3 regions of the Butyricicoccus pullicaecorum genome follow, and region 3 is predicted to be linked to each of the others. Evidence: a T-box and tRNA genes for the amino acid it is inferred to sense, from the RefSeq annotation. Region 3 holds a T-box; the other regions hold tRNA genes.
The links. A T-box is a leader RNA that pairs with one kind of tRNA and senses whether it is charged. The one in region 3 lies ahead of B5F17_RS03895 (valine--tRNA ligase), so its partner is inferred to be a tRNA-Val.

Region 1 (3,184 bases), on a different contig from region 3:
ACCAGATGTGCCAAGCGGCTCATGCGAGATTTCCCCGATGCCGCGTTGGCCTTACAGCAAGTCCCTGCCCTTGCACCTTATTTTGATGTTCCCTTACTTTAAATAATTTAAATAATGATGACAAAAGCCGTCAGCATCATGCTGACGGCTTTTGTTGTTCCGGTCTGCGTTTCCGTGCCACAGACCAGCTGCTTTTTCCGTGTGTGTTACAAGTGGAGGATTGGAAGACCGACCGGTGTGTGGACAGCCGGCCTTCCGGAATCGAGATGAGAAGTTTTATGTGGAATCCGTAAACGGGAGTTCCCAAAAGAAATGGGTTGGCTTACGCCTTGACCAGCGACTCGCCCAGTGCACGGCATGCTGCCAGTGCATCATCGTCCGGGGTTTCGTGCGCCATCAGGCCATCGCCAATCAGCAGTGCACCTGCGTCATCGGCACGCTTGACCCAGTCGCGCATCCACTGGCCGTCGCCCCAACCATAGGAGCCGAACAGCGCGACGCGCTTGCCGCCAAGATTGCCTTCGAGTTCGGTGAAGAACGGGTCAAACTCAGCTTCTTCCAGAACCTCGGCACCCATCGCCGGGCAGCCCAATGCCATGCGGCCATACTTCGCAGCTTCCTGCGCGCTGGTGTCTGCTACGTGCAGCAGTACCGCTTCGCCGCCTGCGCTCTTGATGCCCTCGCAGATTGCATTCGCCATCTGTTCGGTGTTGCCGGTCTGGCTCCAGTAAATCACAGCGATCTGACTCATGATAATCGTTCTCCTTTGCAGTGTAAATGGTGTAATTTGAATTGGATTATGCCGCGAAAAGTTCTAAGATTGTCATTCCGCGCTCTATGTAGCCGCGTGCCGTATCCCGGCAGCGGTCGAACTGGTGAAAGAGGCGTCTTGCCGCCTGCTCGTCACCATATACCTTCCAATACCCACTCAGCTTGCAGTCTTTTCCGCGCTGCTCGATAAATCCGCGCACATCCTCAACCGGATAGCCCAAAAACAGGCCGATCTCATGCGGAAACTCGCGATTTGTCATAATGCGCTCGCTCAGATGCTCCAGCAGTGCATCCAGTCCCTCTTCCATCGGGTAACCGTTCTGCATAAGCAGTGCACGCGCTTCCTGGGAAGCCAGATCGTTCAGCAGTCGTTCCGGACGGTAGATCAAAAGCAGAAAGCGGTAATCGCAGGCGCACAGAATGCGAAAGCGCACGCCGCGATCGTGAAAGACCGCCTGATAGGTTTTCAAAAGTTCGGGTAAATCGGGATACCATGCTCTGCGGCAGGTGATCAGGTTTGCAGTTTTAATTCCTGCCAGCACGGGCGCACCGTGCTCGGCAAGCAGAAGATCAAAAGAGTACATCGTGCGTCCTCCCAATTTGTTGGTTTAGACTAACCCACCTGTCTAGCTCTTCCGCCACACGGACGGTGCTGCGGGCACCGTCCGGCGGGGAACGATTCGAGAATTTGAGAAAGGGGGTGAATCCTTTAGATGTTAGTCTTGGCTAACCTCTGGACATATGTTAGCATAGACTAACCCATCTGTCAACCCTTTTCTCAAAAAATTTTTTATGCCGGTATTTCTATCCCTATTCCCTCCTGTATACAGTTCACAGGTTGAAACAAAAAAATAAATCCGAATCGATACAGATTCGGATTTATTTTCTATGGTGGACACTAAGGGGCTCGAACCCATGACCTTCCGCACGTCAAGCGGATGCTCTACCAGCTGAGCTAAATGTCCACGCTACGCACTTGGTGGTGGAGACGGTGGGGATCGAACCCATGACCTCTTGAATGCCATTCAAACGCTCTCCCAGCTGAGCTACGCCCCCATGACAGTGATTTTATTATACAGGCTGCCCTGCCCGTTGTCAACAAAAACTTTTATTTTCCATTCTAAGAAGTCGACCTCTGCGCGAGTGCGTTCCGATTGCATTTTATAAGGTACCACGATATACTATTAGATAAGAATACGGCTTGTGCCGGAAATGAGGAACACAATGAAATTTGTATTAGAAGCCTGCGTGGATTCGGTCGAATCCGCTCGCGCGGCGCAGGCAGGCGGCGCCACCCGCTTTGAACTGTGCGGTAATCTGATTATTGGCGGTACAACTCCCGATCCCTTCCTGTTCTCCCGCGTACAGGAGTGCTGCACCCTTCCCATCCATGTCCTGATCCGCCCGCGTTTCGGTGATTTTCTGTATACTGACGAAGAATTTATGCTCATGGAGCAGCAAGTCTCTTGGTTTGCAGCCCATGGTGCACGTGCGGTCGTCATCGGCATGCTGACCCCGAACGGCGCACTAGATCGCGATAGTATGGCACGTTTAATCGAGGCTGCACGGGCGCAAAATCCCGACTGCAAAATCACCCTGCATCGCGCATTTGATGTCTGCCGCGACCCGTTTACCGCTCTGAAAACAGCCAAAAAGCTCGGCGTGAACACCATCTTGACCTCGGGACAGGCGGCCAGCTGTGTGCAGGGCGCTCCGCTGCTAACCGAACTGGTGCACCGTGCTGGAGACACTGTAGAAATTCTAATTGGTGCGGGTGTCAACGCAGCGGTGATCGGTGATCTGCTGCCTGTGACCGGCGCACACGCCTTCCACATGTCGGGTAAGCGCACGCTAGACAGCCAAATGACCTACCGCCGCGAAGGTGTCCCCATGGGACTGCCCGGAATCAGTGAATTTGAAATCTGGCGCACCGATGCTCAGGCCATTGCACAGGCACGCCAGGTACTCGATACCTATTTCGCAGGTTAAAAAATTTTTTCCAAAAGGGCTTGTCAAATACACAATTCCGTGATAGAATAAATAAGCTGTTAACGACAGCCCAATGGAATATGGAGAAGTATCGAAGTGGTCATAACGAGCTCGACTCGAAATCGAGTTGGCGGTAAAACGTCACGTGGGTTCGAATCCCACCTTCTCCGCCACCCAAAGAACCATCCAAACGGATGGTTCTTTTTTTGTTTTCTCCCTCACTTTTCTAGTTATCTACCACTAAAATACTGTATTTCGAAAATATTTTCCACCCTGTACTTTGTATGGTGAATGTTTCCATAAACTCAAATTGTGTCATATTTTGTCGAATTCTTTTGTTTCTATGTTTTCAAATCAGGTTTGGTACAAATGTTCGCGGTCAGAATGCGAATTGACGAAGTTTTCCTTTCTTCTGATAATGAAT
Region 2 (3,184 bases), on a different contig from region 3:
GGCAAAAATACAAATTGCAACACGGGTAATCAGGATCGGAAGTGCCGTTCCCCTTTCCTGTACCGTGCTGACACCAGATGCTGCCATGAATCAAAATCCCCTTTATCTGTTATTTCGTTCTCCATTATAATGCGTCCGGGGGCATTGTCCAGATACCCGCGTCAATCCCATCGAAAATATAAACAACCTCGCTCGGATTTATATATGACGCATAAAAAGCCGGACTGTGTATCCACAATCCGGCAAGATTGGTGTTAAGAAATATATTCCTCGACGTTTTCGGCATCGACCGGTTCGTACGGAATCATCAGAGACAGCTCATCCTCTCCCAGCGTCACACCGGACACCGTATCCAGGCTCTCTCCGGCAATGAGTGCCAGTGCGGCATCAACCGCTGCTCTGCCCTGTTCATCACCCGGCTGACGCACGGTGAAGGACAGCATACCGTCCCGGATGCCCTGACAGCCCGCAATCGTGCCGTCAATGCCCAGAATCGGACACAGCTCTTTGCCCGCTGCCTGCATTGCCATGGCAGCGCCAATCGCCATTTCGTCATTCTGTGCGACAATCGCGTCAAACGATCTTCCGGCTTCAATGAGCATGCCGACCTGTACCTGCGCCTTGGCACGGTCAAACTGTGCCGTAGAGTCATACACAAAGTCATGGTCTACCTTGAGATGATCCATCAGGCTCTCCCGGCGTGCCATCGTAGAGGCCTGACCCTCAATACCAGTCAGATAGACGATGTTCAGGTGCTCGAGTCCCTTCTCTTCGGCATAGTCATTGAGCCATGCAGCCTGATATCGTCCGGGCTCGCTGTCGTCCGAACCGACATAAGCGTTCTTTCCTACGGTCAGCGCACTCATTTCCGGCTCACGGTTGACGAACACGACCGGCATATCGCCCGCTTCGCGCAGGATACCACGAGTCAGGCTCGGTGAGACCTCGTTGACGATCAGCGCATCATAACCCTGCTCTCTGGCATCCTTGACGTGCTGCATCTGCACGACATAGTCGTTTCCGGCATCCCACACCGTGCAGTCAATCTGCTTTTGCGTCGCATATTCGAGCACAGAAGTCTCTACAGTAACCAGAAACTGATCTCTCGACGCCATAGAAAGCGCAATGCGCGTTCCTGTATGTTCTTCAGGCGGCGGTGTTTGCTCCGCGCAGCCCGACAGACACGCCGCAGCCATTGCGCACAGCAGTGCGGCGAATATTCTTTTGATCACGCAAACTCCCCCTATCGGTAAAGCCGACACGGCGTACGCTGTGTCTATGCTATATAGTATACCACAGGAATGGTCGAATTTTAAGATAGTATGTGGTAATTTATGATGCAGTTGGAGGAAATGCTTTCTTTATGCAAAAACAGAAAAGACCTCATGGAATCCATGAGGTCTTTTACTGGAGGTACCACCCAGAATCGAACTGGGGATCAGGGAGTTGCAGTCCCACGCCTTACCGCTTGGCTATGGTACCAGATGGAGCGGATGACGAGGCTCGAACTCGCTACCTCCACCTTGGCAAGGTGGCGCTCTACCAGATGAGCTACATCCGCATATTAAGTTTTTTCACTTACTTTCTTTTTCAAAAGAAAGTAAGTGGTGCCTCCGGGCGGAATCGAACCACCGACACGGGGATTTTCAGTCCCCTGCTCTACCGACTGAGCTACAGAGGCATCTTCAGTTACTGTTGGCCGCTTTCTCTGGGAGAAGAGAAAGTGGCGACCCGGATGGGGCTCGAACCCACGACCTCTAGCGTGACAGGCTAGCGCTCTAACCAACTGAGCTACCGGGCCAAGTGGTGGAAGTTACAGGGCTCGAACCTGTGACCCTCTGCTTGTAAGGCAGATGCTCTCCCAGCTGAGCTAAACTTCCGTGGTGTCATCAGCGACGGTTATTATTATATCTAAAACCACCGCTGATGTCAACACATTTTTCTAAATTTTTTAAATTTATTTTTTCTTGGCATTTACTGCGAGTTTACGTAGCTCTTCGGGCGAAAAAGAGTACACTTTATCGCAGAATTGGCAGGTGATCTCGGCAGGCTTCTCCTCGTCGGCCATATCGCAGAGCTCCTGCTGGCCCAGGCTGATGAGCGCACGGGTGACCTTGGACTCACTGCAATTGCAGCGGTAGCCGATCTCGGCCTCATCAAGGAACTGCACGGTAAAGCCCTCGAGAACAGCGCCCACGATCTCCTCGAGCGTCATGCCATGATCGAGCATGGTGGTCATAGCACCGGCCTTCTGGATGTTGCGCTCCAGCTGGTCGATGTCGGTATCACGCGCACCGGGCATGAGCTGTACCAGATAACCGCCTGCCTGCCGCACGCTCTGGTCAGTATTGACCAGCACGCCCAGCGCACACGCGGACGGAATCTGCTCGCTCTCGGCGAAATAGCGGGTCACATCCTCAGCGATCTCGCCGTTAACCAGATTGACCATGCCGCTGACCGGCTCTTTCAGTCCAATATCCTTAATGACCATGAGCTGACCATAGCCCACACCTGCACCGACATTCAGCTTGCCATCTGCACGCAGCGGCAGATCGACTGCCGGGTTCTGCAGATAGCCGCGTGCGTAACCCTCGCTGTCCGACACGCACACAATCGTGCCCAGCGGGCCGTCGCCGCGCACCTGCACGGTGACCGAGCCGTCGTCTACCTTGAGCTGACTGCCCATAATCGAGGTAATGGTCAGGGTTCGACCCAGCGCTGCCGTCGCAAGCGGCAGGGTCTTATGAATATTACGCGCCCGCTCGACCATGCCCGTCGTCTCGACGGCCGTGATCTGAATGGCTGCGTCTGCGGTGATCGCACGAATTCTTCGATCCATAATATTATGCTTTCCTCTTTCTTGCAATGATAAAAATACGATCCTCACTGCCGTCTAACTCTCCAAACGACAATTCAGGATGCAGTTCGATCCGGTCAAAGCCGCTCTCTTCCAGCAGTGCGCACAGCTCCTCCGGTGCATAGTATCGCTCCAGATGGCTCTCTTCCATGCGCTCCCATCGGTTTTTCTCACCGATGCGCTCGAAGATATCAAAATCATAGGTGCACAGTGCACCGTCAAAGTCTACCTGCCAGGCGCAGTATACGTCCTCGTCGTCGCGCACATAGCACTGTCCGTTCATGCGGTCAAACTTGCGCTTGGTATTCACATCAAACACAAAAACGC
Region 3 (3,184 bases):
TCCTTCAGACCCTTACGGATGGCGGTCAGCGCACCCTTTTTGCCCAGATACTTTACGCGTACGTCGCCCAGCTCACGGGCGGTTTTCACGCTGCTCAGCGCTTCCTTCGCTTCTGCGAGGATGGCTTCGAGCTGTTCTTTCATAGTGGAACACTCCTTGCAATATTTTATAATACGTTTCTGCTTGTGAGAAAATATTCTGCGGCATCTATTTAATTGGAACAAAAAAGCCTTCGTCCCAGTAAATCTAGGACGAAGGCCGCATAACTCCGTGGTACCACCTAGCTTCGCAGAACAATCTGTCTGCGCGCTCGTTTTCCCGTAACGTGGGAAGAAGACGGAGACACCTACTTCATATCTTCAGCGTCTCAGCTCACAGGGGAACTTCACCCAAACTTCTGACACGGCAGTTTTCAGCCGGTGACTGCCGCTCTCTGAGAAAGATTCGATCAGGTTACTTTTCCTGCTCATCGCAATTATCAATATAAAGAATACTTTATCACTATATCACAGCTTTTCTGACTTTTCAAGCCCCGAATGATAAAATCACTTGACGATTCTTCGTTCTTTTTGTTGCACAGTGTCATAATATCTATTATAATGTAGCTATATCATAACAATCGATACAGAAAAAGGAGGCGTGTCATCGGTTTGTTTGGATTTAATCTGGTATTTTCATTGTTTCCGATCTTTTTCGGCATTATTTTAATTCTTTTTATTGTACAGCTAGTACGAGGTATCGCGCAATGGCATACGAACAATCAGTCTCCGCGCTTATCGGTGACTGCAAGAGTCGTGGCCAAGCGGACCGAAACGCATCACCATCATCACGACAACCACATGCATACATCGACCAGCTATTACGCAACTTTTGAATTTGACAGCGGCGATCGAATGGAGTTTTCTCTGCGCGGCTCAGACTATGGCATGTTAGCCGAAGGGGACCGCGGCACGCTGTCCTTTCAGGGCACTCGCTTTCTGGACTTTACACGAAAGAGCTGATTGTTTTCCAGCCTGCATAGGCTGGAAAATTTTTTGATTGACAAATTCCGGCAAAGCCGATATAATAGACAAGAACTGATTTGGTACCATAGCCAAGCGGTAAGGCGTGGGACTGCAACTCCCTGATCCCCAGTTCGATTCTGGGTGGTACCTCCATTTCTTTTCGTGAATATCGCAAATGCAGTGAAAAAGAGGAGTACCTCTTATAGCCTGTCTTTTAGAGAGCGAACCATCTGGTGCAAGGTTTGCAGGCAGGGAAGAGGGAAGGTCGCTTTGGAGCTGGAATATTGAATTTCAGTAAATATTCCCGGGACGTCCCGTTATCGGCGAAAAGTGCGCAGAACTGCTGCGAATTTAGGTGGTACCACGGAAATCTACGGTTTTCGTCCTATTTGGGACGGAAACCGTTTTTTATTTCTCTGATTTATCATCAGAGGCATGAAATTGCAAAAATATCAAATCTTAATACCATAAAAGGAGAGATCTAAATGGCGAACGAACTTCCCAAGACATACGATCCCTCTGCCGTAGAAGACAAGCTGTATCAGTTCTGGAACGATTCCGGGTTCTTCAACGCAGAGGTAGACGAGAACAAGAAGCCCTTTACCATCGTCATCCCGCCCCCGAACGTTACCGGTCAGCTGCACATGGGTCATGCATTCGATGAGACCCTTCAGGATATCCTGATCCGTACCAAGCGTATGCAGGGCTATTCCGCACTCTGGATGCCCGGCACCGACCATGCAGGTATCGCAACCCAGATCAAGGTTGAAGAAAACCTGCGTGTCAACGAGGGCAAGACCCGTTACGATCTGGGTCGTGAAGAGTTCCTCAAGCGCGTTTGGGACTGGAAGCACCAGTATGGCAACCGCATCATTTCTCAGCTCAAGAAGCTCGGTTCTTCGTGTGACTGGCGCCGCGAGCGCTTCACCATGGACGAGGGTTGCTCTAAGGCTGTTAAGGAAGTCTTTGTAAACCTGTACGAAAAGGGTCTGATCTACAAGGGCAGCCGCATCATCAACTGGTGCCCGCACTGTGCAACCGCACTGTCCGACGCTGAGGTTGAGTACGAAACTCAGCCCGGCAAGCTGTGGCACATCAAGTATCCGATCAAGGATTCCGATGAATACCTTGTTGTTGCAACTACCCGTCCTGAGACCTTCATGGGCGATACCGGTGTTGCAGTCAACCCCAACGACGAGCGTTACAAGCATCTGGTTGGCAAGACCTGTATCCTGCCGATCATGAACCGCGAAATTCCGATCTTCGCTGATGATTACGTAGATATGGAATTCGGTACCGGCTGTGTTAAGACCACCCCGTGCCATGACCCGAACGACTTTGAGATGGGTCAGCGTCACAACCTCGAGCAGATTCTGGTCTTCAACGAGGACGCAACGGTTAACGAAAACGGCGGCAAGTATCAGGGTCTGGATCGTTACGAGTGCCGCAAGGCTGTTCTGCGCGATCTGGAAGAGGGCGGTTACCTCGTCAAGACCGAGGATCACGAGCACAACGTTGGCACCTGCTATCGCTGCGGCACCACTGTCGAGCCGATGACCTCTGCACAGTGGTTCGTTAAGATGGCTCCGCTGGCAAAGCCCGCTATGGACGTTGTTCATGATGGCCGCGTCAAGTTTGTTCCCGGTCGTTTTGCAAACACCTACCTGCGTTGGATGGAAAATGTTCACGACTGGTGCATTTCCCGTCAGCTGTGGTGGGGTCACCGTATTCCGGCTTACTACTGTGAGGACTGCGGCGAAATGACCGTTGCCAAGGAAGATGTTACCGTTTGCCCGAAGTGCGGCGGTACGCACATCCATCAGGAAGAGGACGTTCTGGATACCTGGTTCTCCTCTGCACTGTGGCCGTTCTCGACCCTCGGCTGGCCGGAAAAGACCCGCGAGCTGGATTACTTCTATCCGACTTCGGTTCTGGTCACCGGTTATGACATCATCTTCTTCTGGGTTGCTCGTATGATCTTCTCCGGTATGGAGCAGATGCACGAGGAGCCGTTCAAGACCGTCTATATCCATGGTCTGGTACGCGACGCACAGGGCCGCAAGATGTCCAAGTCGCTCGGCAACGGTATTGACCCGCTGGAGATTATTGAACAGTACGGCGCTGACGCACTGCGCTTTACTCTGGTTACCGGTAACTCGCCCGGAAACGATATGCGTTTC

Region 1: it has a tRNA-Val gene. The T-box ahead of B5F17_RS03895 (valine--tRNA ligase) is inferred to sense a tRNA for this amino acid. The anticodon was not compared.
Region 2: it has a tRNA-Val gene. The T-box ahead of B5F17_RS03895 (valine--tRNA ligase) is inferred to sense a tRNA for this amino acid. The anticodon was not compared.

What each region holds. Positions count from the first base shown of each region.
Region 1 covers NZ_NFKK01000012.1:33,350-36,533, reverse strand. Annotated here, with positions in the region: gene B5F17_RS10140 (DUF6734 family protein) at 1-102, shown strand, start outside; gene B5F17_RS10135 (flavodoxin) at 323-751, opposite strand; gene B5F17_RS10130 (DUF3793 family protein) at 798-1,355, opposite strand; tRNA gene B5F17_RS10125 (tRNA-Val) at 1,661-1,736, opposite strand; tRNA gene B5F17_RS10120 (tRNA-Ala) at 1,752-1,827, opposite strand; gene B5F17_RS10115 (copper homeostasis protein CutC) at 1,996-2,760, shown strand; tRNA gene B5F17_RS10110 (tRNA-Ser) at 2,843-2,933, shown strand.
Region 2 covers NZ_NFKK01000012.1:60,332-63,515, reverse strand. Annotated here, with positions in the region: gene B5F17_RS10310 (MFS transporter) at 1-87, opposite strand, end outside; gene B5F17_RS10305 (sugar ABC transporter substrate-binding protein) at 255-1,232, opposite strand; tRNA gene B5F17_RS10300 (tRNA-Cys) at 1,409-1,482, opposite strand; tRNA gene B5F17_RS10295 (tRNA-Gly) at 1,486-1,561, opposite strand; tRNA gene B5F17_RS10290 (tRNA-Phe) at 1,606-1,681, opposite strand; tRNA gene B5F17_RS10285 (tRNA-Asp) at 1,725-1,801, opposite strand; tRNA gene B5F17_RS10280 (tRNA-Val) at 1,805-1,880, opposite strand; gene hslO (Hsp33 family molecular chaperone HslO) at 1,958-2,839, opposite strand; gene B5F17_RS10270 (class I SAM-dependent DNA methyltransferase) at 2,844-3,184, opposite strand, start outside.
Region 3 covers NZ_NFKK01000003.1:145,143-148,326, forward strand. Annotated here, with positions in the region: gene pheS (phenylalanine--tRNA ligase subunit alpha) at 1-143, opposite strand, end outside; T-box leader at 245-479, opposite strand; gene B5F17_RS03885 (DUF2500 domain-containing protein) at 651-1,001, shown strand; tRNA gene B5F17_RS03890 (tRNA-Cys) at 1,084-1,157, shown strand; T-box leader at 1,176-1,395, shown strand; gene B5F17_RS03895 (valine--tRNA ligase) at 1,490-3,184, shown strand, end outside.